Regions from separate parts of the Pseudomonas sp. C9-3 genome, predicted to be linked through region 3. Evidence: predicted binding sites of a transcription regulator. Region 3 holds the regulator's gene; each other region holds the start of a gene.
What was found. The regulator sigma-54, encoded in region 3, starts transcription at its own class of promoters, with help from an activator protein. The targets are predictions, from matches to a motif close to ANTGGCATNNANNTTGCTNT.

Region 1: the regulator sigma-54 is predicted to act here: its motif matches at 6,687-6,706, upstream of RS899_RS06360 (circularly permuted type 2 ATP-grasp protein).
Region 2: the regulator sigma-54 is predicted to act here: its motif matches at 7,695-7,714, upstream of glnK (P-II family nitrogen regulator).

The regions. Positions count from the first base shown of each region.
Region 1 is NZ_CP135919.1:1,435,215-1,445,449, forward strand. Features, by position in the region: gene RS899_RS06330 (type 1 glutamine amidotransferase) at 1-590, shown strand, start outside; gene RS899_RS06335 (gamma-aminobutyraldehyde dehydrogenase) at 751-2,175, opposite strand; gene RS899_RS06340 (ABC transporter permease) at 2,328-3,149, opposite strand; gene RS899_RS06345 (ABC transporter permease) at 3,139-4,041, opposite strand; gene RS899_RS06350 (ABC transporter ATP-binding protein) at 4,038-5,057, opposite strand; gene ydcS (putative ABC transporter substrate-binding protein YdcS) at 5,224-6,396, opposite strand; gene RS899_RS06360 (circularly permuted type 2 ATP-grasp protein) at 6,748-8,160, shown strand; gene RS899_RS06365 (alpha-E domain-containing protein) at 8,163-9,113, shown strand; gene RS899_RS06370 (transglutaminase family protein) at 9,110-9,919, shown strand; gene RS899_RS06375 (proteasome-type protease) at 9,999-10,235, shown strand, end outside.
Region 2 is NZ_CP135919.1:5,558,618-5,568,852, reverse strand. Features, by position in the region: gene RS899_RS25525 (BRO-N domain-containing protein) at 1-165, shown strand, start outside; gene RS899_RS25520 (hypothetical protein) at 284-1,453, opposite strand; gene RS899_RS25515 (hypothetical protein) at 1,450-1,713, opposite strand; gene RS899_RS25510 (TlpA disulfide reductase family protein) at 2,090-2,893, opposite strand; gene RS899_RS25505 (PLP-dependent aminotransferase family protein) at 2,976-4,424, opposite strand; gene RS899_RS25500 (DUF1127 domain-containing protein) at 4,609-4,839, shown strand; gene RS899_RS25495 (M15 family metallopeptidase) at 4,979-5,668, shown strand; gene RS899_RS25490 (YifB family Mg chelatase-like AAA ATPase) at 5,688-7,178, opposite strand; gene RS899_RS25485 (accessory factor UbiK family protein) at 7,218-7,499, opposite strand; gene glnK (P-II family nitrogen regulator) at 7,903-8,241, shown strand; gene RS899_RS25475 (ammonium transporter) at 8,283-9,617, shown strand; gene RS899_RS25470 (secondary thiamine-phosphate synthase enzyme YjbQ) at 9,724-10,149, shown strand; gene sutA (transcriptional regulator SutA) at 10,228-10,235, shown strand, end outside.
Region 3 is NZ_CP135919.1:361,631-371,865, reverse strand. Features, by position in the region: gene RS899_RS01690 (KpsF/GutQ family sugar-phosphate isomerase) at 1-904, shown strand, start outside; gene RS899_RS01685 (HAD family hydrolase) at 905-1,429, shown strand; gene lptC (LPS export ABC transporter periplasmic protein LptC) at 1,438-2,010, shown strand; gene lptA (lipopolysaccharide transport periplasmic protein LptA) at 1,997-2,533, shown strand; gene lptB (LPS export ABC transporter ATP-binding protein) at 2,533-3,258, shown strand; gene RS899_RS01665 (RNA polymerase factor sigma-54) at 3,512-5,014, shown strand; gene hpf (ribosome hibernation-promoting factor, HPF/YfiA family) at 5,093-5,401, shown strand; gene ptsN (PTS IIA-like nitrogen regulatory protein PtsN) at 5,411-5,878, shown strand; gene rapZ (RNase adapter RapZ) at 5,881-6,738, shown strand; gene RS899_RS01645 (HPr family phosphocarrier protein) at 6,773-7,045, shown strand; gene RS899_RS01640 (ZIP family metal transporter) at 7,062-7,955, opposite strand; gene RS899_RS01635 (superoxide dismutase) at 7,978-8,604, opposite strand; gene RS899_RS01630 (hypothetical protein) at 8,637-9,086, opposite strand; gene fumC (class II fumarate hydratase FumC) at 9,116-10,235, opposite strand, start outside.

The sequences.
Region 1 (10,235 bases), 1.1 Mb from region 3:
TGCAAGGCTACGACCTGGAGCGGCCCAGGGCCGTCGCCATCATGGGCGGGCCGATGAGCGTGAACGACGACCTGCCATGGCTGCGCGACGAGATCGCGGCAATCCGCCGCTTCATCGAGCGCGACGTACCGATGATCGGCCACTGCCTGGGCGGCCAGTTGCTGGCCAAGGCGCTGGGCGCGGACATCCATCGCCTGCCGTACACCGAACTGGGCTGGCAGCCGATGCGCCGCCAGGAAGGCCAGAGCCCGTGGCTGGCGCACTTGCCCGACGAATTCCCGATCTACCAGTGGCACGGCGATACCTTCGACATCCCCGAAGGCGCCACGCGCCTGCTGTCCAGCCCATGGTGCGAGAACCAGGGCTTCAGTTATGGCGATCGCATCCTCGGCCTGCAGGGCCACCCGGAAATGACCGAGGAACTGGTCAGCGATTGGGTCAACGGCTTCCCGGAATACCTCGATCCCAGTCAGCCGAGCCAGGAAAGCGCCGAGGTGATGCTCGACGGTCTGCCGCAGCGAGTGGCGGCGATGAACCAGGTGGCGGAAGGGTTCTACCTTCATTGGTTGAAGCTGGCCGGGTTGATCTGATCCGGCGATCTTGGTGCGGCAGTGGGACATCGCGGACGGAGTCCGCTCCTACGCAGGAGCCGGCTTTTCGTAGGAGCGGGCTTGCTCGCGAACACCCCCCGCTGCGGGGCTGGGGTTCGCGAGCAAGCTCGCTCTTACAGTGTCTGCATGCGTGTGCGACTCAATGCTTGAACATGATGTGCCGTGCCACTGTGTAGTCCTCCAGGCCGTACATCGACAAATCCTTGCCATAGCCGGACTGCTTGAAGCCGCCGTGGGGCATTTCGCTGCACAGCATGAAATGCGTGTTCACCCAGGTGCAGCCGTACTGCAGGCGTGCTGCGACTCGTGAGGCGCGGCCCACATCCTTGGTCCACACCGACGAGGCGAGGCCGTAGTCGGAGTCATTCGCCCAGCGCACGGCCTCGTCCGCATCGCTGAACGGCGTCACCGACACCACCGGGCCGAACACCTCACGGCGGACGATCTCGTCGTCCTGCTGGGCGTTGGCTACCACCGTGGGTTCGTAGAAGAACCCCTTGCCGCTGACCATCTTGCCGCCGGTGGCGATCTGGATGTGCGGGCTGGCCTTGGCCCGTTCGACGAAGCCGGAGACGCGGTCGCGCTGGGCCGCGGTGATCAACGGGCCGAGTTCGGTATTCGGGTCGTTCTGCAGGCCGGTCTTCAGGCTGGATACCGCGCTGGCCAGATCGGCGACGAAGTTGTCGTAGACCTTCTTGCCGGCATAGATGCGGCAGGCGGCCGTGCAATCCTGTCCGGCGTTGTAGAAGCCGAAGGTGCGGATGCCGGCGATCACATCTTCCAGGTCGGCGTCGTCGAAGACGATCACCGGGGCCTTGCCACCCAGCTCCATGTGCAGGCGTTTCACGCTGTCGGCGGCACTCTTGATGATCGCCTTGCCGGTGCCCACCGAGCCGGTCAGCGAGACCATGCGCACCAGGTCGTGGCTGACCAGCGGTGCGCCCACGCTCGGGCCACGGCCGAACACCAGGTTGACCACGCCGGCGGGGAACAGCTCGGCGATGAACTCGGCGACGCGCAGGGCGGTCAGTGGCGTCTGTTCCGAGGGTTTGAGCACTACGCAGTTGCCCGCGGCCAGCGCCGGGCCGAGCTTCCAGGCGGCCATCATCAGCGGGTAGTTCCACGGTGCGATGGAGGCGACCACGCCCACCGGGTCGCGACGGATCATCGAGGTGAAGCCGGGCAGGTACTCGCCGGCGGCGGAGCCGGGCAGCACGCGGCAGGCGCCGGCGAAGAAGCGGAACACGTCGGCGATGGCCGGGATCTCGTCATTCAGCGCGGCGGCGTAGGGCTTGCCGCAGTTGTCCGATTCCAGGCGGGCCAGCTCCTCGGCGTGTTCCTCGATGCGGTCGGCCAGGCGCAGCAGGAGCATGGCGCGGTCCTTCGGTGCGGTCTGCGACCAGCCGTCGAAGGCGGCGTTGGCGGCGCGCACGGCGGTATCCACCTGGGCTTCGCTGGCTTCGGCGATCTGGCCGATCACCTCGCCGGTGGAGGGGTTGAGGACGTCCAGCTTCGCGCCTTCGCCGGCAACGAACTGGCCGTTGATCAGGAGTTTGGTTTGCATGGGGGCTCCTCCTTCAATGGGTTTCCCCTCACCCCAGCCCTCTCCCGGAGGGAGAGGGGGCTGTCCTCTGCACAGTGGTATCCCGCTGCACGGATGCTCCCTCTCCCTTCAGGGAGAGGGCTGGGGAGAGGGCGTTTCGCAAAACGCCAGAGTCATTTCCCGCTCCCCGCCACATCACTGGTCCCGCGCGTCAGGTAGTACGCGCCGAGGATCGGCAGCATGGTGGTGAGCATCACCAGCATGGCCACCACGTTGGTGATCGGCACATCGCGCGGGCGGGTCAGCTGGTTGAGCAGCCACAGCGGCAGAGTGCGCTCATGGCCGGCGGTGAAGGTGGTGACGATGATCTCGTCGAACGACAGCGCGAAGGCCAGCATGCCGCCCGCCAGCAGCGCCGTGGCGATGTTCGGCAGGATGATGTAGCGGAAGGTCTGCCAGCCGTCGGCGCCCAGGTCCATGCTCGCCTCGATCAGGCTGAAGGAGGTGCGGCGGAAGCGCGCGATCACGTTGTTGTAGACGATCACCACGCAGAAGGTGGCGTGGCCGATGACGATGGTCAGGAAGCCGGGGTCGATCCCCAGGGTCTTGAACGCCGAGAGCAGGGCGATACCGGTGATGATGCCGGGCAGGGCGATGGGCAGGATCAGCATCAGCGAGATGCCTTCCTTGCCGAAGAAGTCGCGGCGGTACAGCGCACCGGCCGCCAGCGTGCCCAGGACCATGGCGATCAGCGTGGCGACGCAGGCGATCTTCACCGACAGCCAGATGGCGTCGAGTACGTCGCCGCGCCCGAAGGCGATGCTGAACCACTTCAGGGTGAAGCCCTGCAGCGGGAAGCTGTAGGCCGACTCCTCGGTGTTGAAGGCGTAGAGCAGGATCACCAGGATCGGGAAGTGCAGGAACACCAGCCCACCCCAGGCCGCCAGGCGCAGGAACCAGGAGGGGCGGTCGGTGGAAGGTGCATCAGAGCGCATCGAAGGCCCCCAGCCGCTTGGCGATGGAGAGATACACGGCGATCAGCACGATGGGCACCAGGGTGAAGGCTGCCGCCAGCGGCATGTTGCCCACCGCTCCCTGTTGCACGTAGACCATGGTGCCGATGAACAGCCCGCTGGGGCCCACCAGTTGCGGGATGATGAAGTCGCCCAGCGTCAGGCTGAAGGTAAAGATCGACCCGGCCACCACGCCGGGGAAGGCCAGCGGCAGGATGACCTGGAAGAACGTCTGCCGCGGGTGCGCGCCGAGGTCGGCCGAGGCTTGCAGCAGCGTGGGCGGCAGGCGCTCCAGGGCGGCCTGGATCGGCAGGATCATGAACGGCAGCCAGATGTAGGTGAACACCCAGAAGCGCCCGATGTGTGACGTGGACAGGGTGTTGCCGCCCACGCCGGGAACCTCCAGCAGCAAGTCCAGCAGGCCGAGCAGGTGCAGGTGCTCGATCACCCAGTAGAGGATGCCGCCCTTGGCCAGGATCACCGTCCAGGCGTAGGCCTTGACGATGTAGCTGGCCCACATCGGCAGCATCACGGCGATGTAGAAGAAGGCTTTTTCCTTCGGCCCGGCATAGCGCGCCATGTAGTAGGCGATGGGGAAGGCGAGGATGGCGCTGGCGATGGACACGGCGATGGCCATGCCCAGCGTGCGCAGGACGATGTCGTAGTTGGCCGGGTTGAACAGTGCCTGGTAGTTGGCCAACGTCAGGTCCGGCGTCACCGCCATGGTGAAGTCGTCGAAGGTGTAGAAGCTCTGCCAGAGCAGGGCGAACAGCGAGCCGATGTAGATGACGCCGAACCACAGCAGCGGCGGGATCAGCAGCATCAGCAGGTAGAGTGTGCTGCGCCGGTAGAGAAAGGTGGAGATCGCCCTCATGACGGCGGTTCTTCCAGCAGCGGCACCAGCGCGCTGCGTGCCCAGGAGGCGGTCACTGCGTCGCCGGGTTTCGGGCGCTGTTCCTCGCGCTCGCCGTTGGGCAGCGCGGCGACCAGGCGCACACCGTTATCCAGTTCGATCTCGTAGCGGCTGCTGGCGCCCATGTACTGCACGTCGAACAAGGTACCGCTGACTTCCAGCTCGCCCTCACCGGCGCGGCCGAAGCGCACGTGTTCCGGGCGCAATGAATGTGGGCGGGATTCGCCGAGCAGGCGTTGGGCGAGATCGCCGCGCAGCACGTTGGCGGTACCGACGAACTCGGCGACGAAGCGCGTAGCAGGGCGACGGTAGAGGTTGCCCGGAGTATCGACCTGTTCGATGCGGCCCTTGTTGAACACGGCCACTCGGTCGGACATGGACAGCGCTTCGCTCTGGTCGTGGGTGACGAAGATGAAGGTGATGCCCAGCTGGCGTTGCAGTTTCTTCAACTCCACCTGCATCTGCTCGCGCAGCTTCAGGTCCAGTGCGCCGAGGGGTTCGTCCAGCAGCAGCACACGCGGGCGATTCACCAGGGCGCGGGCGAGCGCCACGCGCTGGCGCTGGCCGCCGGACAGCTGCGCCGGCTTGCGCTTGCCGTAGCCGGCGAGGGCGACCATCCCCAGGGCTTCCTCGGCGCGGTGGTAGCGTTCGGTCTTCGCCACGCCCTTTACCTTCAGGCCGTAGGCGACGTTATCCAGCACGTTCATGTGCGGGAACAGTGCGTAGTCCTGGAACACCGTGTTGACGTCGCGCTCGTAGGGCGGCAGGCCAGCGGCTTCGTTGCCGTGGATGCGGATGGAGCCGGAGGTGGGCTGCTCGAAGCCGGCGATCAGTCGCAGGCAGGTGGTCTTGCCGGAGCCGGACGGGCCGAGCATGGAAAAGAACTCGCCATCGCGGATCTCGATGGACACGCGGTCGACGGCGCGCACCTCGCCATAGTGACGGCTCACGTCGGTGAACTGGACGGCTGTGGTCATGCTGCGGGCTACCTGCGTGGCGGGGGCTGCATCAGAAAAGGTAGCGCATAGAACCTGTTGAGGAGGTTGCTCTTCGTAGGAGCGAGCTTGCTCGCGAACCGGACTCCGCAGCGGGGCTGTTCGCGAGCAAGCTCGCTCCTACAGAAAAGCAGTCAGTACCGAGGGGTCACCTCCCACCCATGATCGCAATGTAGTCCTGCGTCCAGCGGCTGTACGGCACGCACTGCCCCTGCGCGCACTTGGCCTGCGGGGTTTTCCAGAAGGCGATGCGGTCGAACTGGTCGTAGCCGTTGGTGGCGCATCCCTGGGCGCCCAGCAACTGGCTGCCGGTGCAGCCGTCGGGCGAGGCGGGCACCGAGCCGAACCAGGCGGCGACGTCACCCTGCACCTTGGGTTCCAGCGACCAGTTCAGCCACTTGTAGGCGCACACCGGGTGCTTGGCGTCCACGTGCATCATGGTGGTGTCGGCCCAACCGGTGACGCCCTCGGTGGGGATGGTCGAGGAGATCGGTTGCTTCTCGCCCTGCAGCGCATTCACCTGGTAGGGCCAGGAACCGGAAGCGGCCACGCCTTCGTTCTTGAAGTCGCTCATCTGCACCGTTGCGTCGTGCCAGTAGCGGTGGATCAGCTTCTGCTGTTCGCGCAGCAGCTTGAGGGCGGCGGCGTACTGTTCCTCGTTGAGTTCGTACGGGTCCTGGATGCCCAGCGCGGGCTGGGTGGTCTTCAGGTAGAGCGCCGCATCGGCGATGTAGATCGGCCCGTCATAGGCCTGCACGCGGCCCTTGTTGCTCTTGCCGTCGGGCAGCTTCTGCTCGGTGAACACCACGCTCCAGCTGTCCGGCGCCTTGGGGAAGACCTTGGTGTTGTACATCAGCACGTTCGGGCCCCACTGGTACGGCGTGCCGTAGTGCTTGCCGTCCACCGTGTGCCAGGGCGCGTCCTGCAGGCGCTTGTCGACGTTCTTCCAGTTGGGCACCAGGGCGATGTTGATCGGCTGCACGCGCTTGCCGTAGACCAGCCGCAGCGAGGCATCGCCGGACGCGGTGACGAGGTCGTAGCCACCCTTGGCCATCAGGCTGACCATTTCATCGGAAGTGGCGGCGGTCTTCACGTTGACCTTGCAGCCGCTGTCCTTCTCGAATTGGCTGACCCAGTCGTAGTTCTTGTCGCTCTCGCCGCGCTCGATGTAGCCGGGCCAGGCAATGATATCCAGCGCGCCTTCGGGGTTGCCGAGCTGCTTGAGTGCTTCTGCCGCCTGCAGCGAGGCGCTGGAGAGCAGGCTGACGCCGGCAAAGGCCAGTGCCGCGGCTTTCACTAAGGACAATTGCACGGATGACATGGACGGACTCCTGTTGTTCTTCGTTGTGGGAGCCACTGCGGAACCAGCGCGCAGAAAAATGGCACCTCCGTTGACCGCTGCATGTCCATAGCGAATGGGCACGCTCTTGCAGCGTAGTTCCGGCCCCGAAGGCTGACAAGAAAGCCTCCGGCACCCCGCAAAGGCCCGCCGCATGGCGCTTGCGGCCCCAAACGGGGCGAGCCGGGGTGGCCGGCCGGCAAAAGCGCACCAAGCGGGTGCGTGGCGTCCGGGCAGACTTTGCAAGTCATTGAACCAACAGGAAATCGACCTCTGGCACGGGCCTTGCGATGGCCTTCGTAGCCGAGGACGAGCGGCAACAAGGAGTAGAAGATGGCTCGGGTGTTCTATGACGAAATGCATGACGCCGCTGGCGCCTGCCGACCGCACTACACGGAGTTCGCCCGCTGGCTGGCGGACATGCCCGGCGAGCATCTGCAACAGCGCCGCCGCGAAGCCGACCTGCTGTTCTATCGCGCGGGCATCACCTTCACCCTCTACGGCGACGACCAGGGCACCGAGCGCCTGATTCCCTTCGACACCATCCCGCGGAGCATTCCCGCCAGCGAATGGAAGATCATCGAGGCCGGCTGCATCCAGCGTGTACAGGCGCTCAACCTGTTCCTTGCCGACCTCTACCACGACCAGCGCATCCTCAAGGAAGGCCTGATCCCGCCCGAACAGGTGCTGGCCAACGACCAGTACCAGCTGGCGATGCAGGGCCTGGACGTGCCCGGCAATGTCTATGCGCACATCGCCGGCATCGACCTGGTACGCGACGGCAACGGTGCCTACTACGTGCTCGAGGACAACCTGCGCACTCCCAGCGGCGTCTCCTACATGCTGGAGAACCGCAAGATGATGATGCGGCTGTTCCCCGAGCTGTTCTCCGCCCAGCGCATCGCTCCCATCGACCACTACCCGAACCTGCTGCTGGACACCCTGCGCAACTCCAGCCCGCTGGATAACCCCAGCGTGGTGGTGCTGACGCCGGGACGCTTCAACAGCGCTTATTTCGAGCACGCGTTCCTTGCCCGCGAGATGGGCGTGGAACTGGTGGAGGGCGCCGACCTGTTCGTCCGCGACGAGCGCGTCTACATGCGCACCACCGCCGGCCCACAGCAGGTGGACGTGATCTACCGGCGTATCGACGACGACTTCCTCGACCCGCTGGCCTTCAATCCCGACTCCATGCTCGGCGTGCCCGGCCTGCTGGCCGCCTATCGCGCCGGCAACGTGGTCCTGGCCAACGCCATCGGCACCGGCGTGGCCGACGACAAGTCGGTCTACCCCTACGTGCCGGAGATGATCCGCTTCTACCTCGACCAGGAGCCGATCCTGCACAACGTGCCGACCTGGCAGTGTCGCCGCCCGCAGGACCTGTCCCACGTGCTGGCGCACCTGCCCGAACTGGTGGTGAAGGAAGCCCAGGGCTCCGGCGGCTACGGCATGCTGGTCGGCCCGGCGGCTACCACGGGGGAAATCGAAGCTTTCCGCGCGCGGCTGATGGCGCGGCCGGAGGCCTACATCGCGCAGCCGACGTTGAGCCTGTCTACCTGCCCGACCTTCGTCGAGAACGGCATCGCCCCGCGCCACATCGACCTGCGGCCTTTCGTGCTGTCCGCGCCGGACAACGTGCGTTTGGTGCCCGGCGGGCTGACCCGCGTGGCGCTGCGCGAAGGCTCGCTGGTCGTCAACTCGTCACAAGGTGGCGGTACCAAGGACACCTGGGTGGTAGGGGACTGACCATGCTGAGTAGAACCGCTTCCGACCTGTACTGGATGTCGCGTTACCTGGAGCGCGCCGAGAACCTCGCGCGCATGCTCGACGTGTCCTACTCGTTGTCGCTGATGCCCCAGGATGGCCGCGGCGATGGCCTGGAAGAACTGGCCATGCCGATGCTGATCACCGGCAATCTCGACGCCTATCTCGCCCGTCACGGCGAGCTGCACGCCGAGCGCCTGCTGAACTTCTTCGCCCTGGATGCCCAGAACCCCACCAGCATCTATTCCTGCTTCGGCGCCGCCCGTGCCGGAGCGCATGCAGTGCGCGGGCGCATCACCACCGACATGTGGGAAAACATCAACGCCACCTGGCTGGAGATGCGCGACATCGCCCACCAGGGCTTACTGCGCTACGGCATCAGCCACTTCTGCGAATGGGTGAAGGACCGCTCGCACCTGTTCCGCGGCGCCACCTTCGGCACCAGCATGCGCAACGACGCCTTCCACTTCATTCGCCTAGGCACCTACATCGAGCGCGCCGACAACACCCTGCGCCTGCTCGATGCGCGTCATCAGGTGCTGGGCGAACACAGCGCCGGCCCGGCGGAAGGTTCCGCCCGTGGTTACTACCAGTGGACGGCATTGCTACGCGCGCTCTCGGCCTTCGAGGGCTACACCGAGCTTTATCGCGATGCGCTGAACGCACGGAACATCGCCGAACTCCTGCTGCTGCGCGAGGACGTCCCGCGCTCGCTGCTGGCCTGTGCCGAGGAGCTGCGCCAGATCCTCGCCAGCCTGCCCGGCGCCAACGGCCGCCCGGCGCAGCGCATGGCCGCCGAACTGGAAGCGCGGGTGCGCTACACCGGCATCGACGAGGTGCTGGGCACCGGCCTGCACACCTGGATCACCGACCACATCGGGCTGGTGCGCCAGCTCGCCAACGCCATTCACAGCTCGTACCTGGAGGCCGCATGAAACTCTCCATCCGCCACGACACCACCTACCGCTACGAAGACCAGGTGCGCGCGAGCATCCAGTACCTGCGCCTGACCCCCCAGGAGAGCGAACGCCAGCACGTCCTGGACTGGCAACTGCACCTGCCGCGTCCGGCGCACCCGCAGCGCGATGCCTACGGCAACATCCTCCATGTGCTGACCCTCGACGAGCCCCACGAGGCCATTGCCATCGCCGCCCATGGCAACGTCGAAATCGACGTGGAGAACGAGTGCGAGCACGATCACCTGTCGCCGCTGCCGTTCCTGCGCAGCACTCGCCTGACCCTGGCCGACGGCGCGCTGCAGGAGTTTGCCCGCGCCCAGTGCGCCGAGCGCCGCGACCGCAAGGCGATGATTCGCCTGATGCAGGCGCTAAACGAGCGCATCGCCTATGTGCCCGGTTCGACCCAGGTGGATAGCACCGCCGCCGAAGCCTTTGCGGCCGGGCAGGGCGTCTGCCAGGACCACGCCCACGCCTTCCTCGCCTGCCTGCGCTACCTGAGCGTGCCGGCGCGCTACGTTTCCGGCTACCTCTACACCGACAGCGAAGAACACCTCGCCAGCCACGCCTGGGCCGAAGCCTGGCTGGACGACGCCTGGTACAGCTTCGACGTGACCAACGTGCTGGACCGCCCCGAACGCCACCTGAAACTGGCGGTGGGCCTGGACTACCTCGACGCCTGCCCGGTGCGCGGCATGCGTCGGGGCGGCGGCGGTGAGCAGATGCATGCCCGCGTCACCGTGGCGCCGGGGCACCTGCAGCAGGCCCAGCAGATGCAGCAATGAGCAGGCGTGGCGAAAGGCCGGGCACCGGCTTAAGATCGGTGCCAGCCCTCCCGCTCCCTGAACCTGCCATGAGAACGTCATGACCTATTGCGTCGCCATGAACCTCGCCCAGGGCCTGGTCTTCGTTTCCGATTCGCGCACCAACGCCGGCGTCGACAACATCGCCGTGTTCCGCAAGCTGCACATCTTCGGCACGCCCGGCGAGCGCCTGATCGTGGTGCAGAGCGCCGGCAACCTGGCCACCTCGCAGTCGGTGATCAGCGTGCTGCGGCAGCGCATGGGCAGCGAAGAACCGAACCTGGGGAACGTCGGCAAC
Region 2 (10,235 bases), 1.5 Mb from region 3:
GTGCTGCCAGTCCTGCGCGACCAGCCCAACCACGATGCGCGCCTGCCGCGCCGGCGCATGCAGCATCTGCTGGGCGAAGCGTTGCCGGTGATGGATTGGCAGGGCAGCCTGTGGGTGCGCTGGCGTGATGCCGTAGGGCTGATGGAAAACCACCTGCGCGCCTGAGTCCGGCTGCGCTTCACGGCCTGGCGGCCCACTGCCGAGGGCCGGAAAGAAACCGCCCAGCAAGGATGCTGGGCGGTTGCCTGCTGCCACCGCTACCGGCTGGCAGCATCAGGCCCGGTCAGGCCAGTGCGGCTTCGTGGTGCAAGGGTAGAACCGACTCCAGCGCCAGGGTCGTATTGAACACCGGATGGTAGGAGCCGCCTTCCGCTTGTTGTACCTGCACGGTGTGATCGCCGGAGAACGACAGGGTGTCGCGGCCGACCTGCAGGAGGTCGCTCAGCTTGAGGGCGGCAAGTTTCTGCGAGTTCTGAATGACCATGCCGAGGTCAGACTGCGCAGTCGCCCCGGAGCTGTCGGCGCTGAACAGCGAAGTGCCAGCAAGGTTGAACTTGCCCTGGGCGTCCTGGCTTTGCGCATCGATGCTGGACTTGCCAGCCAGCGAATGGCTGTCCGCGCTGAACAGGCCATCGAACAGTGCGGTAGAAGCCTTGGCACCGTTCAGGACAGCCAGGCCCAGGGCCGTCTTGCCCGTCACGCCGTCCTTGCTGGCGTCGAAGAGCGAGCTGTTGGCGAAGTCGAATGCCTTGCTCAGGCCGTCCTGCACCTTCACGCCCAGGTTCGTCTGGGCGTCGGCGCCGTCCTTGCCGACGCTGGCGATACCGTCGAACTGGGAGGAGGAGGACTTGGTGCCATTCTGGGTGGTCACGTCCAGTGCGGTCTGGCCGGCAGCGCCATCCTTGTTGAGGTTGAAGATCGAGCTGTTGGCGAAGTCGAGTGCCTTGCTCAGGCCATCCTGCACCTTGACGTCCAGGTTCGTCTGGCCGGCGGCGCCGTCCTTGCCGATGCTGGCGATGCCGTCGAACTGGGAGGAGGAGGACTTGGTGCCATTCTGGGTGGCCACGTCCAGTGCGGTCTGGCCGGCAGCGCCATCCTTGTTGAGGTTGAAGATCGAGCTGTTGGCGAAGTCGAGTGCCTTGCTCAGGCCATCCTGCACCTTGACGTCCAGGTTCGTCTGGCCGGTGGCGCCGTCCTTGCCGATGCTGGCGATGCCGTCGAACTGGGAGGAGGAGGACTTGGTGCCATTCTGGGGGGTCACGTCCAGCGCGGTCTGGCCGGCAGCCCCATCCTTGCTGAGGTTGAAGATCGAGCTGTTGGCGAAGTCGAGTGCCTTGCTCAGGCCATCCTGTACCTTGACGCCGACATCCGCCTGGCCGGTCAGGCCGGCCTTGCTGGCATTGAATAGGCCATCGAACGCGGCGGCGGTGGTCTTGGCGCCATTCTGCGTCACCAGGCCCAGGTCGAGCTTGCCGGTGGTACCGCCTGCGAGCTGTTCAACAGGGAATTGATCGCGAGGTCCAGAGCCTTGCCGGTGGCATCCTGGGTTTTCACCTGAACGCCCGTCTGCGCTGTTCCAGCGGCCTTGTCCACAATGCTGCTGATACCAACTTCGGTATTCGCGGTGGCGACGTTAAGGTTGAAGTTCAATTTGGACGAAGATGAGCTCGAAGTGCCTGTGCCCAGTCCAAAAATATTTAAAAGACCCATCATGGATTTCCTTCAATAAAGTGCAAAACAGTACCGCCGCAGGCGGGGCCGCGGACGGCAAGTCATCAAGTGAATTGATGCCGAGCCATCGTAGTGAATGGCTTCGCAGGGCGTTCGTGCTCAGGAAGGAAATCGGAATATTCTCAGGGTCTAACAGATGTTTCGTAGCAAAGCAGGTGGAGCCGAGGCGTCTCGGTGATTTCAATTGCCTGGAAGTTGTTTTTGATAAAGAAATTGTCAGTTATATGAAATTGAATTGTCTCGGGCAGTATTCAAACAATTGAACTTGTGCCGCGGCGATTTTCCTCGATTGATAAACCAACTTTCTTGTGAGTTGGCGGGGGATTACTCTCCGCCAGACTCACACGGAGTGGAGGGATCACTCCTTGAGCTGGCCCAGCCCGTACTCCAGGCTGGCAGCAGAAAGCTCGCCCATCTGGCTGTGCTTCAGGCGCCCCTGGGCGTCGTAGAACAGCGTGGTGGGCATACCGTAGGAACCGGTGAGCTGGCCCAGGCGGTTGCCGCTGTCGAGCAATACTGCCGTTTCGCTCAGGCCCTGGTCGCGCAGGAATCGCTGCACGGCTTCGGCGTTCTCGCCCTGGTTGACCAGCAGGAAGCGCACGTCGCTGCGCTGCTTCTGGGCGGCCTCCAGCACCGGCATTTCGCGTCGGCACGGCGGGCACCAGGTGGCCCAGAGGTTCACCACCATGGGCCGGCCATCCCGCGCGCGCAGGTCCACAGCCGCACCGCGCAAGTCCATCACCGTGAGTTCGGGAAGCTGCTGGCTGCGATCCAGCGCCGAAGTCACGGCCTTGCCGCCGCCCCACAGGCACACGCCGACCACGGCCGCGACGGCCAGTGGGCGACGCAGTGCGGCCCTGCGCCACGCCAGCACGGCGCCGATCAGCGCGGCGGCGATCACGCCTGGTAGCGCGAGAAACCCGCCATCGCGGATATCCACAATGCTCAGGGGCGTCGCCGCGTACTGCTCGGCATAGCGCGCAACGAATGCCAGCCGTGCCACCAGCAACCCGCCGAGGAACATGGCGAACAGCGCACCTTCGGGATTGGCGCCGCGCTTGCGCCCGGCCAGCCAGCCGGCCAGCAGCGCACCGAAGAAGCCGAGGTAGAGCAGGACGTGGGGCAGGGGAATGGCCAGTGGGCCGAGGGTCAGACTGGTCAAGGCAGGAGCCCGGCAAAAGGAAACCAAGGTACAGCAGGGCGCGGTCACGGGGCAGCGCCGGGCTGTGGATAAATGTTTCGCCTCAGGCCGGCAGCGGCTCGGCCTGCTGCTCGCGCAATTCGGCGGTGAGCCGCCCGGCGCAGGCGCCGACCTTGCGCACGGCCGCTTCGATCAGCGGCAGGTCGCGGTTGGAGTAGTTCATGCGGATGCAGTTGCGGTACTTGCCCGAGGCGGAAAAGATGTTGCCCGCCGCTACCTGTACGTTGTCGCGGCGTAACTCGTGGTTCAGCCGCACGCTGTCGAACTGCGGGTCGAACTCGACCCAGAGCATGAAGCCGCCGCGCGGCCGGGTGACTCGCGCGCCTTCGGGGAAGTAGCGGCCGACCCACTCGGTCATCAGGTCGCGGTGGCGCTGGTACTGCGCGCGCATGCGGCGGATGTGCGGCTCGTAGTGGCCGCCGCCGACGAACTCGGCCAGGGCCATCTGCGGCTGCGGCGCGCAGGTGCCACTGGCGATGTACTTGAAGTGCAGGATGCGATCCAGGTAGCGCCCCGGCACCACCCAGCCGGTGCGCAGGCCGGGCGCGACCGTCTTGGAGAAAGAGCTGGCCAGCAGGACGCGGTCGTCGGTGTCGAAGGACTTGATGCTGCGCGGACGCGGGAAGGCGTAGGCCAGTTCACCGTAGACGTCGTCCTCGAGGATCGGCACGTCGTAGCGCGCGGCCAGCGTCAGCAGGGCGCGCTTGCGGGCGTCGGGCATGATGTAGCCCAGCGGATTGTTGCAGTTGGGGGTGAGCAGGATCAGCTTCACCGGCCACTGTTCCATCGCCAGTTCCAGCGCTTCCAGGCTGATGCCGTTGGTGGGGTCGGTGGGAATTTCCAGCGCCTTCAGGCCATACGCCTTGAGCGCCTGCATGGCGCCGTGGAAGCTCGGCGAGTCGATGGCGATGATATCCCCCGGTTCGCAGATGGCGCGCAGGGTGATGGCCAGCGCTTCCTGGCACCCGGTGGTGATGACGATCTCGCTGGGTGGCACCTGGCAGCCGGAATCGAGCATCAGCCGGGCGATCTGCTCGCGCAGCGGCAGCGAGCCCTGGATGCCTTCGTAGCCCAGGCTCTGCAGGTCGGTCCGCCGCGCGGCATGCACCATCGCGCGTTGCAGCGGCTTGAGCGACGGGCTGGCGATATCCGGCGTGCCGCGTCCGAGCTGGACGAAATCGCCGCCCGGTGCGCGGCGCACCTGTTCCAGTACCTGGTCCCACTGCGACACATCCACCGGCCGCTGCGCCGGGCGAGTCATCGCCGGCATCGGCGGCAGTTCGCGACGTTCCGGCACGAAGTAGCCGGACTTGGGCCGCGGCTCCACCAGACCGTCATCTTCCAGTACGCGATAGGCCTGCTGCACGGTGCTGATGCTGACGCCATGTTCTTCGCTTAGCGCGCGCACCGAGGGCAGGCGGTCGCCAGGGCGATACAGGCCTTGCTCGATGCGTTCGCCGAGGGTGGCGGCCAACTGCGCGTAGCGTTTCATGACAGATCTCCCGTGCCGGGTTGGTTCGGCTCGATGCAGTACAGATAGGGAAAAAATACGCCATTCAGACCGATTTCGCCCAGCTCTGTATGGAAAAAACTCTGCCTTGTTGAATCTGTAATGATTTTCCCCGATTCGTCACGCTAGCCCCACGTCCGAAGAACCCGACTGGAGGAGCGACGACATGAGCGGCCTGAGTGATGTGCGGCTGACCCTTTATCAACAGGAACTGCTGGAGATCCCCGGCACCCGCATGGCCCCGCGTGAGGCTGGCGAAAGCCGCTGGCAGCAGTTCTGGCGCCGCGTGCGCACCCGCAAGCAACTGCTGGAGCTCTCCGACGAGCAACTGCGCGACATCGGCATCAGCCGCGAGCAGGCGAAGCTGGAAGCGATGCGGCCATTCTGGCGCTGCTGATCGCTCCGTCGGCAGCGGTGGTTGGAGGTTATTCCGTTTAACCTGATAGATTGCCCTGTGCCCTTTTGAGCACGATTTCGACGAACAGGGCTGCGTCGTTGGGCGTGGAGTTCGGGCTATCAGGTTGGGTGAAAGGTTCATGCTGAACGAGCTGGAATTAACGGGTAGGGTTCGATCCCATGTAGTGCAATTGCCTGAGCCGCGCTTGGCGGCGCAGCCTGAAGCGGCGTCAGCCTTTATGGCGATGCGTGAGGCTGCCGGTCGTGATGGCTTCGATCTTCTACCGGTCAGCAGCTTTCGAGATTTTCGTACTCAGCTTCGAATCTGGAACGGTAAGTTCAGTGGCAGCAAGGCTTTGTATGACATGCAGGGGCACCCACGTAACTTCACCCAGCTGACGCCAATTCAGATCGTGCATTGCATCCTGAACTGGTCAGCGTTGCCCGGTGGGAGCCGCCATCAATGGGGAACGGAGATCGATGTCGTCGATGGGGCAGTAATGCCACCCGGCTACTCCCCGAAATTGCTACCTGAAGAGGTGGCTCCCGGCGGGCTGTTCTGGGCATTGCACCAGTGGCTGGACGCCAATATGGCCGCTTATGGATTTTTCCGGCCGTATCGCTACTTCAAAGGCGGTATGTACCCTGAGCCTTGGCATCTCAGCTATGCCCCTCTGTCCGTACCGGCCCTGCGCCAGGTTTCGGTCGATCTGCTACGCGAAGTGCTGATTGGTACCGATTTACTCGGTAAGGATCTGGTCCTGGAAATTCTGCCCGATATCTATCGCGACCATATCCTCAACATCGTGGAGCCTGACGATCAGACTTAACGGCTTGGGACTACAGCGTTTAATGCCCCGCACGGTATTGCAGCGCTTCGGCCAGGTGCGGGCGCTCGATGCGGTCTTCCTGCTGCAGGTCGGCAAGGGTGCGGGCGACCTTGAGAATCCGGTGCAGGGCGCGCAGTGACAGGTTCAGGCGTTCGCCGGCCTTTTCCAGCCAGGCCTGGTCTTCCGGGCTTAACGCACAATATTGGTGCATTTTCTTCAGCGTAAGAAACGCGTTTGCGCAGCCCTGGCGGGCGAGCTGGCGCTGGCGGGCAGCGGCGACCTGAGTGGCCAGTTCCGCGCTGCTGGTGCTGGGCCCGCTGGGGGCAAGGGTGGTGCTTTCCCGGTTGACGGTGAGGTGCAGGTCGATGCGGTCCAGCAACGGCCCGGAGAGCTTGGCGCGGTAGCGCTGGATCTGTTCCGGGGAGCAGCGGCAACGCCCGCTGGGGTCGCCGAGATAGCCGCAGGGGCAGGGGTTCATCGCTGCCACCAACTGGAAGCGTGCCGGGAAGCGCACACGGCCGTTGGCGCGGGCGATGACAATTTCGCCCCCTTCCAGCGGTTCGCGGAGAACCTCCAGGACCTTGCGATCGAACTCCGGCAATTCATCCAGGAACAACACACCTTCGTGCGCCAGTGTGATCTCGCCCGGCTGCGGGCGGCTTCCCCCGCCGACCAGCGCCGGTGCGGAGGCGGTGTGGTGCGGTTGTCTGAAGGGGCGCTGTGGCCAGTGAGTCAGCGGCCCGCGACCTGCCACGGAATGGATCGCGGCAACCTGCAACGCCTCATCTTCGTCCAGCGGCGGCATCAGGCCGGGCAGGCGGCTGGCGAGCAGGGTCTTGCCGGTGCCGGGCGGACCGCTGAACAGCAGGTTGTGCGCCCCGGCAGCGGCGACCAATAGCGCGCGCTTGGCGGCGGCCTGGCCCTGGACTTCCGACAGGTCCGGATAGGGCGGCGTCACCCGCATCAGGCCGTTCGCCTCATAAGGACGCAGTCGCTCCTGGCCGCTGAAGTGCGCGGCCAGCTCCAGCAGGTGGCCGACGGCGTAGACGGTCAGGCCGCTGGCGAGGCTGGCCTCTTCGGCGTTCTCCTTCGGCACCACCAGGGCGCGGCCGGCGGCGCGGGCAGCCAGGGCGGCAGGTAATACCCCGGGGACCGGGCGCAAAGTGCCGGACAGCGCCAGTTCGCCCAGGCATTCCAGTTCATCCAGCCCGGCAGCGTCGGCCAACTGGCCGCTGGCGGCGAGGATGCCCAGGGCGATGGCCAGGTCGAAACGCCCGCCATCCTTCGGCAGGTCGGCCGGGGCGAGGTTCAGGGTGATGCGTCGGTTGGGGAAATCGAAGCCGGCGTTGAGCAGGGCGCTGCGCACGCGGTCCTTGCTCTCTTTCACGGCGCCTTCGGGCAGGCCGACCAGGGTCAGGGAAGGCAGGCCGTTGGCCAGGTGTGCCTCGACGATGACGCCGGGCGCTTCCACGCCGACCTGGGCGCGGCTATGGACGATGGCGAGGGACATGGATCACTCCTGGATCGCATGCCGCCCGCCAGGCGGGGATCAGTTTTCGGAGGCGGAGGCGGCTGTATCGGCTGGGGAGAGGCGGGCTTCCATCTCGGCGACCTTGGCTTCCAAGGCCTCGAGGCGTGCGCGGGTGCGCGCGAGGACGACCATCTGGCTGTCGAATTCGTCGCGGCTGACCAGGTCGAGCTTGCTGAAGGCGCTCTGCATCAGAACCTTGAACTGGGCTTCCAGCTCGGCCTTCGGCAGGGGCGATTCGCCACCGAACAGGCGACCGGCTTGTTGGCTGATGGCATCGAGGAAGGCTTTGGGCGGCAGCATGGTTCATGGGTTCCGGATTGAATCAGAGCGCAGTCTATCACGCAGCCGCCGCCGGCTGCGGCGTGCGGCGTTGCACGCTTTTTGAGCAGTGTGCCCGCTCGCCGTGCGCGCTTTCGGTGCGCACGGGCGGCGCTGGCGAATCGCCAGAAACTCCTCTTTTACGCCAAGTGCCTGATGGCGCGGGCATTTCCACGAACTGGCAAGCTTCATGCTTTGGGGCATACATGGCGTGCACCGATGCAGTTCCGGTGCGGCAGGCGAGGCAGAGGATCGCTTCGATCAACGCAGTCGGAGTGCTGAGGTAGGGCGGCCGGCGCATTACAAAAGCCAGACACTGCGCTTAGACTTGTCTCCGGGTTCGTTCTTCCTGGGGCGGGTCCACCAAAACACGGGAGAGAGTTACATGAAGCTAGTCACAGCCATCATCAAGCCGTTCAAGCTGGACGACGTTCGTGAGTCGCTGTCCGAGATCGGCGTGCAGGGCATCACTGTGACCGAAGTCAAAGGCTTCGGCCGGCAGAAGGGCCACACCGAGCTGTACCGTGGCGCGGAATACGTTGTCGATTTCCTGCCGAAGGTGAAGATCGACGTCGCCATTGCCGATGACCAGCTGGATCGTGTTATCGAAGCCATCACCAAGGCCGCCAACACCGGGAAGATCGGTGACGGCAAGATCTTTGTCGTAAATCTGGAACAGGCCATTCGTATCCGTACCGGCGAAACCGGCACCGACGCGATCTAAGCCAAGCCCACACCGAACCCCACGCCCCAGGAGAAACAACAATGACTCTGCGCAAATACGCAGGGCTAGGCGCCCTATTGCCCCTCGCAATGCCCGGTCTGGCCTTGGCCGACGAGGCTGCGGCCCCCGTCCTGAATAGCGGTGACACCGCCTGGATGCTGATTTCCAGTGCCCTGGTGCTGCTGATGACCATCCCCGGCCTGGCCCTGTTCTACGGCGGCATGGTGCGCGCCAAGAACGTCCTGTCGATCATGATGCAGTGCTTTGCGATCACCGCGCTGATCAGCATCCTCTGGGTCGTCTACGGCTACAGCCTGGCCTTCGATACCGTCGGTATGGAGAAGGGCGTGGTCAACTTCGCTTCCTTCGTCGGCGGCCTGGACAAGGCCTTCCTCAGTGGCCTGACCAGCACCGGCTTGACTTCCGCCGCGGCGCTGTTCCCGGAAAGCATCTTCGTGATGTTCCAGATGACCTTCGCGATCATCACTCCGGCCCTGATCGTCGGCGCCTTCGCCGAGCGCATGAAGTTCTCGGCCATGCTGATCTTCACCGCGCTGTGGTTCACCCTGGTCTACGCACCGATCGCCCACATGGTCTGGAGCGGTGACGGCGGCTTGCTGTGGGACTGGGGCGTGCTGGACTTCGCCGGCGGCACCGTGGTGCACATCAACGCCGGTATCGCCGGCCTGGTGGCGTGCATCGTGCTGGGCAAGCGCAAGGGCTACCCGACCGCTGCCATGGCGCCGCACAACCTGGGCTACACCCTGATCGGCGCCGCGCTGCTGTGGGTGGGCTGGTTCGGCTTCAACGCCGGTTCCGCGGCTGCTGCCAACGGTACTGCCGGCATGGCCATGCTGGTCACCCAGATCGCCACCGCCGCCGCTGCCCTGGGCTGGATGTTCGCCGAGTGGATCACCCACGGTAAGCCGAGCGCCCTGGGTATCGCTTCGGGTGTGGTTGCCGGCCTGGTTGCCGTCACCCCGGCCGCCGGTACCTGTGGCCCGATGGGCGCCATCGTGATCGGCCTGGCGGCCGGCGTGATCTGCTTCTTCGCCGCCACCAGCCTCAAGCGTGCCGTCGGTTACGACGACTCCCTGGACGCCTTCGGCGTGCATGCGGTCGGCGGTATCGTCGGCGCCCTGCTCACCGGCGTGTTCGCAGCGCCGGCCCTGGGCGGCTTCGGCACCGTGACCGACATCGGCGCCCAGCTGTTCACCCAGTTCAAGGGCGTGGCGTTCACCATCGTCTACACCGGTATCGTCAGCTTCGTGATCCTCAAGGTCCTGGACCTGGTCATGGGCCTGCGCGTCACCGAGGAAGAGGAAACCGTGGGTCTGGACCTCTCCCTGCACAACGAACGCGGCTACAACCTGTAAGGGTTCGCGCAAGTTCGACGAAGGGCGCCCTCGGGCGCCCTTTGCTTTTTCGATCAGCACGCTAGAATGCGCGCGCATCACCGTTAGCGACGGAGAAGTGCCCGCCATGTGGCAGCAGAAGTCGATCACCCTGCGCCCTCGCCCGCGAGGTTTTCACCTGGTCACCGACGAGATCCTGGCTGCGTTGCCGGAGCTGTCGAGGTGCCGGGTAGGCCTGCTGCACCTGCTGCTGCAGCACACCTCCGCCTCGCTGACGGTCAACGAGAATGCCGATCCCTCGGTGCGTCGCGACTTCGAGCGGTTCTTCAATCGCCTGGTGCCCCAGGGTGAAGGCGGCTACGAGCATGACTACGAGGGGCCGGATGACCTTCCGGCGCATTTCAAGTCGAGCCTGCTGGGCTGTCAGCTGACGCTGCCGATACAGCAGGGAGGCTTGGCAATGGGCACCTGGCAGGGTATCTATCTGGGCGAGCACCGTGACCACGGCGGCCCGCGCAGGATAGTGGCGACCTGGCAGGGCGAGCTTGTATGAATTTTTTCCGGCGGCGTTCGTCAAAGCGCGCAGCTGGGCTATAACTAACGTGCTTTGCAGCACCACAGAGGTTGAACGATGAGCGA
Region 3 (10,235 bases):
CCTGCTGCCGCGCATCGGCGCCGATTTTTCGCTGGCCTGCGAACTGCTGCTGAGCTGCAAGGGCCGCGTCGTCGTGGTCGGCATGGGCAAGTCCGGCCATATCGCACGCAAGATCGCTGCCACCCTCGCCAGCACCGGTACGCCGTCGTTCTTCGTGCACCCGGCCGAGGCCAGCCATGGCGACATGGGCATGATCACCAAGGACGACGTCGTCCTGGCCCTGTCCAACTCCGGCTCCACCGCGGAAATCGTTACCCTGCTGCCGCTGATCAAGCGCCTGGGTATCACCCTGATCAGCATGACCGGCAACGCCGAATCGCCGCTGGCCAAGGCCGCCGCGGTCAACCTGGATGCCAGTGTCGAGCACGAAGCCTGCTCGCTGAACCTGGCACCGACCTCCTCCACCACGGTTTCCCTGGTGATCGGCGATGCGCTCGCCATCGCCCTGCTCGAAGCACGCGGTTTCACCGCCGAAGACTTCGCCTTCTCGCATCCGGGCGGTGCGCTGGGCCGTCGATTGTTGCTGAAAGTGGAAAACATCATGCACGTGGGTGAAGCATTGCCGCAGGTTTCTCCCGGCACTTCGCTCAGCGGTGCATTGCTGGAAATGACCCGCAAGGGCCTGGGCATGACCGTCATCCTTGGCGAAGACGGCAAGCTCGCCGGGGTCTTCACCGACGGCGACCTGCGTCGCACCCTGGACAAGGGCCTGGACGTGCGCCAGGTGACCATCGACAAGGTGATGACCGTGCATGGCAAGACCGCCCGCCCGGACATGCTCGCCGCCGAGGCCCTGAAGATCATGGACGACCACAAGATCAACGTGCTCGTGGTCGTCGACGACACGGACCACCCGGTCGGCGTACTGCACGTCCACGACCTGACCCGCGCGGGGGTCATCTGAATGACCGCCGACCTGCTGCAACGCGCGAAGGCGGTCCGCCTGGCGGTGTTCGACGTCGACGGCGTACTCACCGACGGCAAGCTCTACTTCCTGCCCGACGGCGGCGAGTTCAAGACCTTCAACACCCTGGACGGCCAGGGCATCAAGATGCTGATGAACTCCGGCGTGCGCACCGCGATCATCACCGGCCGTTCGAGCCCGGTGGTCGAGCGCCGGGCGAAGAACCTGGGCATCAACCACCTGTTCCAGGGCCGCGAGGACAAGCTGGTCGCCCTGGACGAGTTGCTCGCCGAACTGGGTCTAGGCTATGAAGAAGTCGCGTACCTGGGCGACGATCTGCCTGACCTGCCGGCCATCCGCCGCGCCGGCCTGGGCATGGCGGTCGCCAGCGGCGATGCCTTCGTGCGCCAGCATGCCGACGGCGTAACCCAGGCCCGTGGCGGCGAAGGCGCCGCCCGCGAGTTCTGCGAACTGATCCTGCGCGCCCAGGGCAACCTCGAAGCTGCCCAGATCGCGTATCTCTAGAGCCGAACATGCCCAAGACACTCCAACAGAAGCTGTTGCTCGCCCTGATCGCCATCCTGCTGATCGCCCTCGGCTATTACTGGAACGTGCGCCTGGACTTCAACGAGCGGCAACTCAAGTCGCAGACCAGCGACGCCATCGACTTCTACGTGGTCAACGCCAAGAGCGTTCAGTACCGCATCGACGGCTCCCTCGCCTACGAGATGACCGCCGACAAACTCGAACACCTGAAAGCAACCGACGTGACCCTGGTCACCACGCCTGACCTCTACTTCCATCGGGAGAACGAGCCCCAGCCGTGGCATGTCCAGAGCGTTCACGCCGAAGTGGCCCCCGAAGGCAAGCAGGTCGAGCTGATCGACGACGTGCGTGTTGCGCGCACCGACGCACAGCAACGCACGCTCCTGCTCAACACCTCGCGCATGACGGTGTTCCCAGACAAGGACTATGCGCAGACTGACCAGCCCGTGAAGATCACCGAACCCAACGGTGTGACCACGGCAGTTGGCATGAAAGCGTATCTGAAAGACAGCCGGATGCTCCTGCTGTCCAACGTAAGAGGTCAGCATGAGGCTCGTTAACACCCTCCCCCTTCTTTTCAGCCTCGCCGCCGCTATCGGCAGCAGTGCAGCCTGGGCTCTTCCCACCGACCGGGAACAGCCGATCCGGGTCCAGGCCGACAGCGCCGAACTGGATGACAAGCAGGGCGTCGCCGTGTATCGCGGCGACGTGGTGGTAACCCAGGGCAGCATGAAGCTGACTGGCAACACCGTCACGCTCAAGCAGAACAAGAATGGTGACATCGAAGTCGTCACCTCGGTCGGCAAGCCCGCCTACTTTGAGCAGAAGCCGGCGCCGGACAAGCAGATCACCCAGGCTTACGGCCTGACGATCCAGTATTTCGTCACCCAGAACCGCGTCGTACTGATCGACCAGGCCAAGGTGATCCAGGAAGGCAACACCTTCGAAGGTGAAAAGATCGTCTACGACACCCAGCGCCAGATCGTCAACGCAGGCCGCGCCACCGGCTCCCAGGTGACCACCCCGCGCCCGCGCATCGACATGGTCATCCAGCCCAAGAAAAAGCAGGATCAAGCGCAGTAATGGCTACGCTAACCGCCCAGCACCTCGCCAAGAGCTACAAGAGCCGGCAAGTCGTCCGCGACGTCAGCATGAGCATCGAGAGTGGGCAGATCGTCGGCCTGCTCGGCCCCAACGGAGCAGGCAAGACTACCTGCTTCTACATGATCGTCGGCCTGGTTCGCGCCGATCAGGGGGTCGTGCGCATCGACGAGCAGGACGTCACCCACCTGCCCATGCACGGCCGCGCCCGCGCTGGCATCGGCTACCTGCCGCAGGAAGCCTCGATCTTCCGCAAGCTGTCGGTGGCGGACAACATCGGTGCAATCCTCGAAACCCGCAGCGACCTGGATCGCGCCGGCCGCCAGGAAGCCCTGGAAAGCCTGCTCGAGGAGTTCCACATCCACCACATCCGCGACAACCTCGGCATGAGCCTGTCCGGTGGCGAGCGTCGCCGCGTGGAGATCGCCCGTGCACTGGCCAGTTCGCCGAAGTTCATCCTGCTGGACGAACCTTTCGCCGGTGTCGACCCGATCTCCGTCGGCGACATCAAGCAGATCATCCACCACCTCAAGGCCAAGGGCATCGGTGTGCTGATCACCGACCACAACGTCCGCGAGACCCTGGATATCTGCGAGACGGCGTACATCGTCAACGACGGCCAGTTGATCGCCGAAGGTAATGCCGAGAGCATCCTCGCCAACGACCTGGTGAAGGAAGTCTACCTGGGCCACGAGTTCCGCCTCTGACGCCCCGAGCCGCGCCCTGCCTGGGCGCGGCAGCTCATTTCCCTCCCTTGCATGGTGCGGCTTGTCGGCTGCGCCATGACGTATCCGGCTGCCGGATCCCCGCTGGCGCAACCGGGTTGTAACGAAAGGTCGACAGCCCCTAGGCAAAGCGTCCAAACTCAGGCATATAATTTGCTTCCTCGCGGCGCCCCGGCGTCCGTAGTCGTGGATATGGCGCGCTTTGCGCCAGCGAACAAGGTGCCTAGTTCCAGCCATGAAACCATCGCTAGTCCTCAAGATGGGCCAGCAGCTGACGATGACCCCGCAGCTGCAACAGGCCATCCGACTGCTCCAGCTCTCCACGCTGGACCTCCAACAGGAAATCCAGGAAGCCCTGGAGTCCAACCCGATGCTGGAGCGCCAGGAAGAAGGCGAGGACTACGACAACAGCGATCCCATGGCCGACGGCGCCGAATCGGGCGCCAACGGCACCAGCAGCAACTCCCAGGACAATTTTCAGGAAAGCACTACGCCCAACGCCGACAGCCTCGACGAGGACCAGTGGGCCGAACGCATCCCCAACGAGCTTCCGGTCGACACCGCCTGGGAAGACATCTACCAGACCAGCGCCAGCAGCCTGCCCAGCAACGATGACGACGAGTGGGACTTCACTTCCCGCACCTCCGCTGGCGAAAGCCTGCAGAGCCATCTGCTCTGGCAACTGAACCTGGCGCCGATGTCCGACACCGATCGCCTGGTCGCCCTGAGCATCATCGACGGCATCAACGACGACGGTTACCTCGAAGAATCCCTGGAAGACATCCTCGCCTCCATCGACCCTGAACTGGGCGTGGAAATGGACGAAGTGGAAGTCGTCCTGCGCCGTGTGCAGCAGCTCGAGCCTGCCGGAGTCGGTGCGCGCAACCTGCGCGAATGCCTGCTGCTGCAGCTACGCCAGCTGCCCACCAAGACCTACCTGCTGGCCGAGGCCATCCGCCTGGTCAACGACCACCTGGACCTGCTCGGCAGCCGCGACTACAGCCAGCTGATGCGACGCATGAAGCTCAAGGAAGACGAGCTGCGCGAGACCATCGAGCTGATCCAGTCGCTGCACCCACGCCCCGGTTCGCAGATCGAATCCGGCGAAGCCGAATACGTGGTTCCGGATGTCATCGTGCGCAAGCACAACGAGCGCTGGCTGGTGGAACTGAACCAGGAAGCGGTACCGCGCCTGCGCGTGAACTCGCAGTATGCGGGCCTGGTGCGCCGCGCCGACTCCAGCGCCGACAACACCTTCATGCGCAACCAGTTGCAGGAAGCGCGCTGGTTCATCAAGAGCCTGCAGAGCCGCAACGAGACACTGATGAAGGTGGCGACCCAGATCGTCGAGCACCAGCGCGGCTTCCTCGAGTACGGCGAGGAGGCGATGAAACCGCTGGTCCTGCATGACATCGCCGAAGCGGTGGGCATGCACGAATCGACCATCTCCCGCGTCACCACGCAGAAATTCATGCACACGCCGCGTGGCATCTTCGAGCTGAAGTATTTCTTCTCCAGCCACGTCAGCACCTCCGAGGGTGGCGAGTGCTCGTCCACCGCGATCCGCGCGATCATCAAGAAACTGGTCGCGGCGGAAAGTCCGAAAAAGCCATTGAGTGACAGCAAGATCGCTGGTTTACTGGAAGCACAGGGCATTCAAGTGGCACGTCGTACCGTCGCCAAGTACCGGGAGTCCCTAGGAATCTCTCCCTCGAGCGAGCGCAAGCGGCTGGTGTGACGTTGATCCACGCCAAGGTGTTCCGGCGGCAGGCCCCATAACCTGCCACTTACACACGGGCAACAAGGAGAAAGCGGTATGCAAGTCAACATCAGTGGACATCAACTGGATGTGACCGACGCCCTGCGCGACTATGTCGGCGAGAAACTTGGCCGACTGGAGCGCCACTTCGACAAGATCACCAATGTTCAGGTCATCATGGAGGTCGAGAAGCTGAAGCAGAAAATTGAAGCCACCCTCCACATCGCCGGTGGCGAAGTGGTGGCCTGCGCCGAACATGAAGACATGTACGCGGCCATCGACCTGCTCACCGACAAGCTCGACCGCCAACTGATCAAGCACAAGGAAAAATACCTCGAACGCCAGCAAGGTGTTGGCGTCCGTTAACCCCTCCCTATGATCCGACTTGAGCAAATCCTGACCCCCGGCCGTTCCCTCGTGAACGTGCCGGGCGGCAGCAAGAAACGTGTCCTCGAACAAATCGCCAACCTGGTGGCTCGCGAGCTGCCGGGTTTCGATTCCCAAGACATCTTCGACAGCCTGGTGGCCCGGGAACGCCTGGGCTCCACCGGCTTCGGCAATGGCATCGCCATTCCGCACTGCCGCCTCCCTGGCTGCCAGTCGCCGATCAGCGCCATCCTGCACCTGGATCACCCGGTAGATTTCGACGCCCTCGACGGCGCGCCGGTCGACCTGGTGTTCGTGCTGCTGGTGCCGGAAGCCGCCACCGAGGAGCACCTGGAACTGCTGCGGCAGATCGCCTCCATGCTCGACCGCTCCGACGTCCGCGACCGCCTGCGTCACGCCGCCAACGGCGAGGACCTGTACCGGATCGTCGTGGACTTCCAGAACAACGGGCACTGATCATGCGCCTGATCATCGTCAGTGGAAGATCCGGCTCCGGCAAGAGCACCGCGCTCAACGTGCTGGAAGACAACGGCTTCTACTGCATCGACAACCTGCCGGCCAGCCTCCTCCCGGACCTGGCCCAGCGCGCGCTGCTGCACACCGAGCTGTTGCACCCGCAGGTCGCCGTCTCCATCGACGCGCGCAACCTGCCCAGCCAGCTGCAGCGTTTCCCCGAGCTGCTACAGGAAGCTCGCGACAAGCACATCCAGTGTGACGTGGTGTACCTCGATGCCGACGATGAAACGCTGCTCAAGCGCTTCTCCGAGACCCGCCGGCGCCACCCGCTGACCACCGACAGCCGCTCGCTGGCCGAAGCAATCGCCGATGAGACGCATCTGCTGGCACCGATCGCCGACCTGGCGGATCTCAAGCTCAACACTACGAATCTCAACCTGTATCAGCTGCGCGACGTGCTCAAGCTGCGCCTGCTGAACAAGCCCGAACTGGGCACCGCCTTCCTGGTCGAATCCTTCGGCTTCAAGCGTGGCATGCCGGTGGATGCGGACCTGGTGTTCGACGTGCGCTGCCTGCCCAATCCCTACTGGAAACCGGAACTGCGCGAGCACACAGGGCTGGAAGCGGAAGTCCAGGAATACCTGGCGGCGCAACCGGATGTCGAAGAGATGTACCAGGACATCCTCACCTACCTGAACAAATGGCTGCCGCGCTTCGCCGCGAGCAACCGGGCCTATGTGACCATCGCCATCGGCTGCACCGGTGGCCAGCATCGCTCGACCTATATTGCCGAGCGCATCGGTCAGGCCCTCAAGGAAACCCTCACCAACGTACAGATTCGCCACCGCGACCTGAGCTAAGCAGCGACAGACAACAAAAGGACAGCCCCTCGCGATGCCCGCCCTCGAAATCACCATCATCAACAAGCTTGGCCTGCACGCCCGTGCGGCGGCCAAATTCGTCGGCGTGGCGGGACGTTATCCCTGCCAGGTTCGCGTAGGGCGCAATCCGGAAAGTACGGTAGACGGCAAGAGCATCATGGCGGTGATGATGCTCGCCGCCGGCAAGGGCACCAATCTGCACCTCGCTGCCGAAGGCGAGCAGGAAGACGAGGCGCTCAAGGCGCTGGTCGAACTGATCAACAACTACTTCGACGAAGGCGAGTGACTCGCCGGGCCTTCGATCAGCCCAGCGACGTATCCAGCACCATCATCAGACAGAAGCCGATGATCAGCCCCTGGGTGGCCTGCGCCGCATGGCCGCGCCGCTGTGATTCGGGGATGATCTCGCGCACCACCACGTAGAGCATCGCTCCCGCTGCCGCGGCCAGCCCCCAGGGCAGGAACATCCGCGAGATACCGATCAGCCAGGCGCAGAGTACCGCGAACAGCGGCTCGACCAGCCCGGACGCCGCGCCCGCCAATGCCGCCTTGCCGCGTGACACGCCCGCCCCGGCCAGCACCAGCGCAATCGCCAGCCCTTCTGGCACGTCCTGCAGCGCGATGCCCAGCGCTAATCCGCTGGCGCCTTGCACCTCTCCCCCGGCGGCGACTCCAACGGCCATGCCTTCGGGAATGTTGTGCAGGACGATGGCAGCAACGAACAGCAGGATGCGCGCGGGCACCTTTCCATCCGCAACGCCCTGGATGTTCGCCTGCGCATCCTCGAGTACTCGGCCGAACACCGCGAGACCGAAGGCACCCAGCGCCAGGCCGAGGCTGACCAGCACCGATGCCAGCCAGGTGGCCCGGCCCGAGGCTTCAGCCGCCTCCAGCGCGGGAAGCAGTAGCGAGAATGCGGTGGCCGCCAGCATCACGCCGGCGCCGAAGCCGAGCATGGCGTCGGCGATTCGCGCCGGCATGCTGCGCACCAGCAGCACGGGCAGCGCGCCCAGGGCAGTTCCGAGCGCGCAGAGCATGCCGCCATGCAAGGCCAGGTACATCGGCGGGGAAAGCGACAATCGCGCCAGCAGCATCAGGTGCTGGGCCACCAGCAGACCGCCGCCGAGGACAATGATCAACCCCAGCAACCAACGCAAATTGCGTCCTCCGCTTTCACGCAGACTCTGCACGATCAGACGCATGGGACGGTCTTCGGTTTCATCCTTGCCCCCGCGCTTGCAGTGCCTCGCGGTAACGTCGGAGCACCTCCGGCCAGGCGACGACGTTGTAAAACGCGGCAATGTATTCCGGCCGGCGATTCTGATAGCGCAGGTAGTACGCGTGCTCCCAGACGTCCAGCCCGAGGATAGGCAAGTTGCCCTGCATCAGCGGGCTGTCCTGGTTGCCGGTGCTTTCCACTACCAGTTGGCCCTGCGGATCAACGCTCAGCCACGCCCAGCCGCTGCCAAAGCGAGTCAAGGCCGCCTTGGTGAACGCCTGGCAGAAGGCCTCGTAGCCGCCCAGTTGGGCGTCAATGGCCTGGCCCAACTCCTCCTGCGGATGACCACCGCCGTCAGGAGCCATGACGGTCCAGAACAACGAGTGGTTGGCGTGGCCGCCGCCGTTGTTGATCACCGGCGCGCGCAGTGCCTCGGGCAGGCGGTCGAGTTTCTGCAGCAACGTTTCCACCGGAGCCTCGGCGAACTCTGTGCCTTCCAGCGCGGCGTTCAGGTTGTTGATGTAGGTCTGGTGGTGCTTGCTGTGGTGGATTTCCATGGTCTGCGCATCGATGTGCGGTTCCAGGGCGTCGTAGGCATAGGGCAAGGCGGGCAGGACGTGAGGCATCTTCGAACCTTCTTCAGTGGTAGCGCATCGGCTCAGTGGTAGCGCATCGATTGAACGGCAGTGAACAGCCCCGGGCGCAACTCGACCGCGCCTTGGCGACGCAGCAGGCGCTGGGTGCGCGGATAGGTACCGTGCTCGCCGATGAAGTTGAGCAGTTCGACATAGGTACGGCGGCTGTGCTGCACCGCGGCCGCGCGCAGATCCGAGCATTTGCGCAGGTCTTCGCCCAGCACCAGCAGTCGTTCGTGGCAGGCGCACAGGTACTCGGCGGTTTCCTCCGGCTGGCCTAGTTGCAGGTGCAGGTCACCGAGGTTGTGGTGGGAGATGACAAACGCCATCACGGCTTCCTCCGGGTCGTGCCAGCGGTCCAGCAGGACCTGGGCCAGCGCCAGCGCATGGAGGTAGTGCTCACGGGCATCGATCAACTCGTTACGAATGAAGCAGCGGTTGCCCAGTTCGATGGTGCGTTGCCAGTGGCGCATGGCAGGTTCCTCCAGCGGGTGGGGCGGACTCAGAGTCCGCCGGCGGTGAGCTTCTCGGGATTGAGCAGTTGCTCGAGGCGGGCACGGTCCAGGTCCGTGTTTTCCAGCGCGACGTCGATGATCGGCCGGCCATCGCGGTAAGCCTGCTTGGCGATCTCCGCGGCCTTCTGGTAGCCGATGATCGGATTCAGCGCAGTGACCAGGATCGGGTTGCGCGACAGCGCCTCACGCAGGCTCGCCTCGTTGACCTTGAAGCTGGCGATGGCCTTGTCCGCCAGCAGACGGCTGACGTTGGCCAGCAGGTGGATGCTGTGCAGCAGGTTGTCGGCGATCACCGGCAGCATCACGTTGAGCTCGAAGTTGCCCGACTGCCCGGCGACGGCGATGGTGGTGTCGTTGCCCATGACCTGGGCGGCGACCATGGCAGTGGCTTCCGGGATCACCGGGTTGACCTTGCCCGGCATGATCGAGGAACCCGGCTGCAGCGCCTCCAGTTCGATCTCGGCAAGGCCGGCCAGCGGGCCGGAGTTCATCCAGCGCAGGTCATTGGCGATCTTCATCAGCGCCACGGCCAGCGCCTTGAGCTGGCCGGAGGTGGCCACGGCGATATCCTGGGCGCCGATCAACGCGAAGAAGTCGTCACCGGGGCGGAATGCCAGGCCAGTCAGTCCGTTGAGCTCTTCGCAGAAGCGCGCGGAGAACTGCGGGTGAGCGTTCACGCCAGTTCCGACGGCAGTGCCGCCCTGAGCCAGTTGCTGCAACGCCGGCAGTTGCCCTTCTATGCCCAGAGACGCCTGGCGCACCTGTTGCGCCCAACCGCCAAGCACCTGGCTCAGGCGCACCGGCATGGCATCCATCAGATGAGTGCGGCCGGTCTTCACGTACAAGTGCACGGACTTGGCCTTCTTCTCCAGGGTCGCGTGCAGGTGATCCAGGGCCGGCAGCAGGTGCTGGTGGATCTCTACCGCCGCACTGATGTGGATGGTCGAAGGGATGATGTCGTTACTGCTCTGCCCGCAATTGACCTGGTCATTGGCGTTGACCGGCTTGCCCAGGCGGCGGCCGGCGAGGGTCGCAACCACCTCGTTGGCGTTCATGTTCGAGCTGGTACCCGAGCCGGTCTGGAACACATCCACCGGGAAGTGTTGC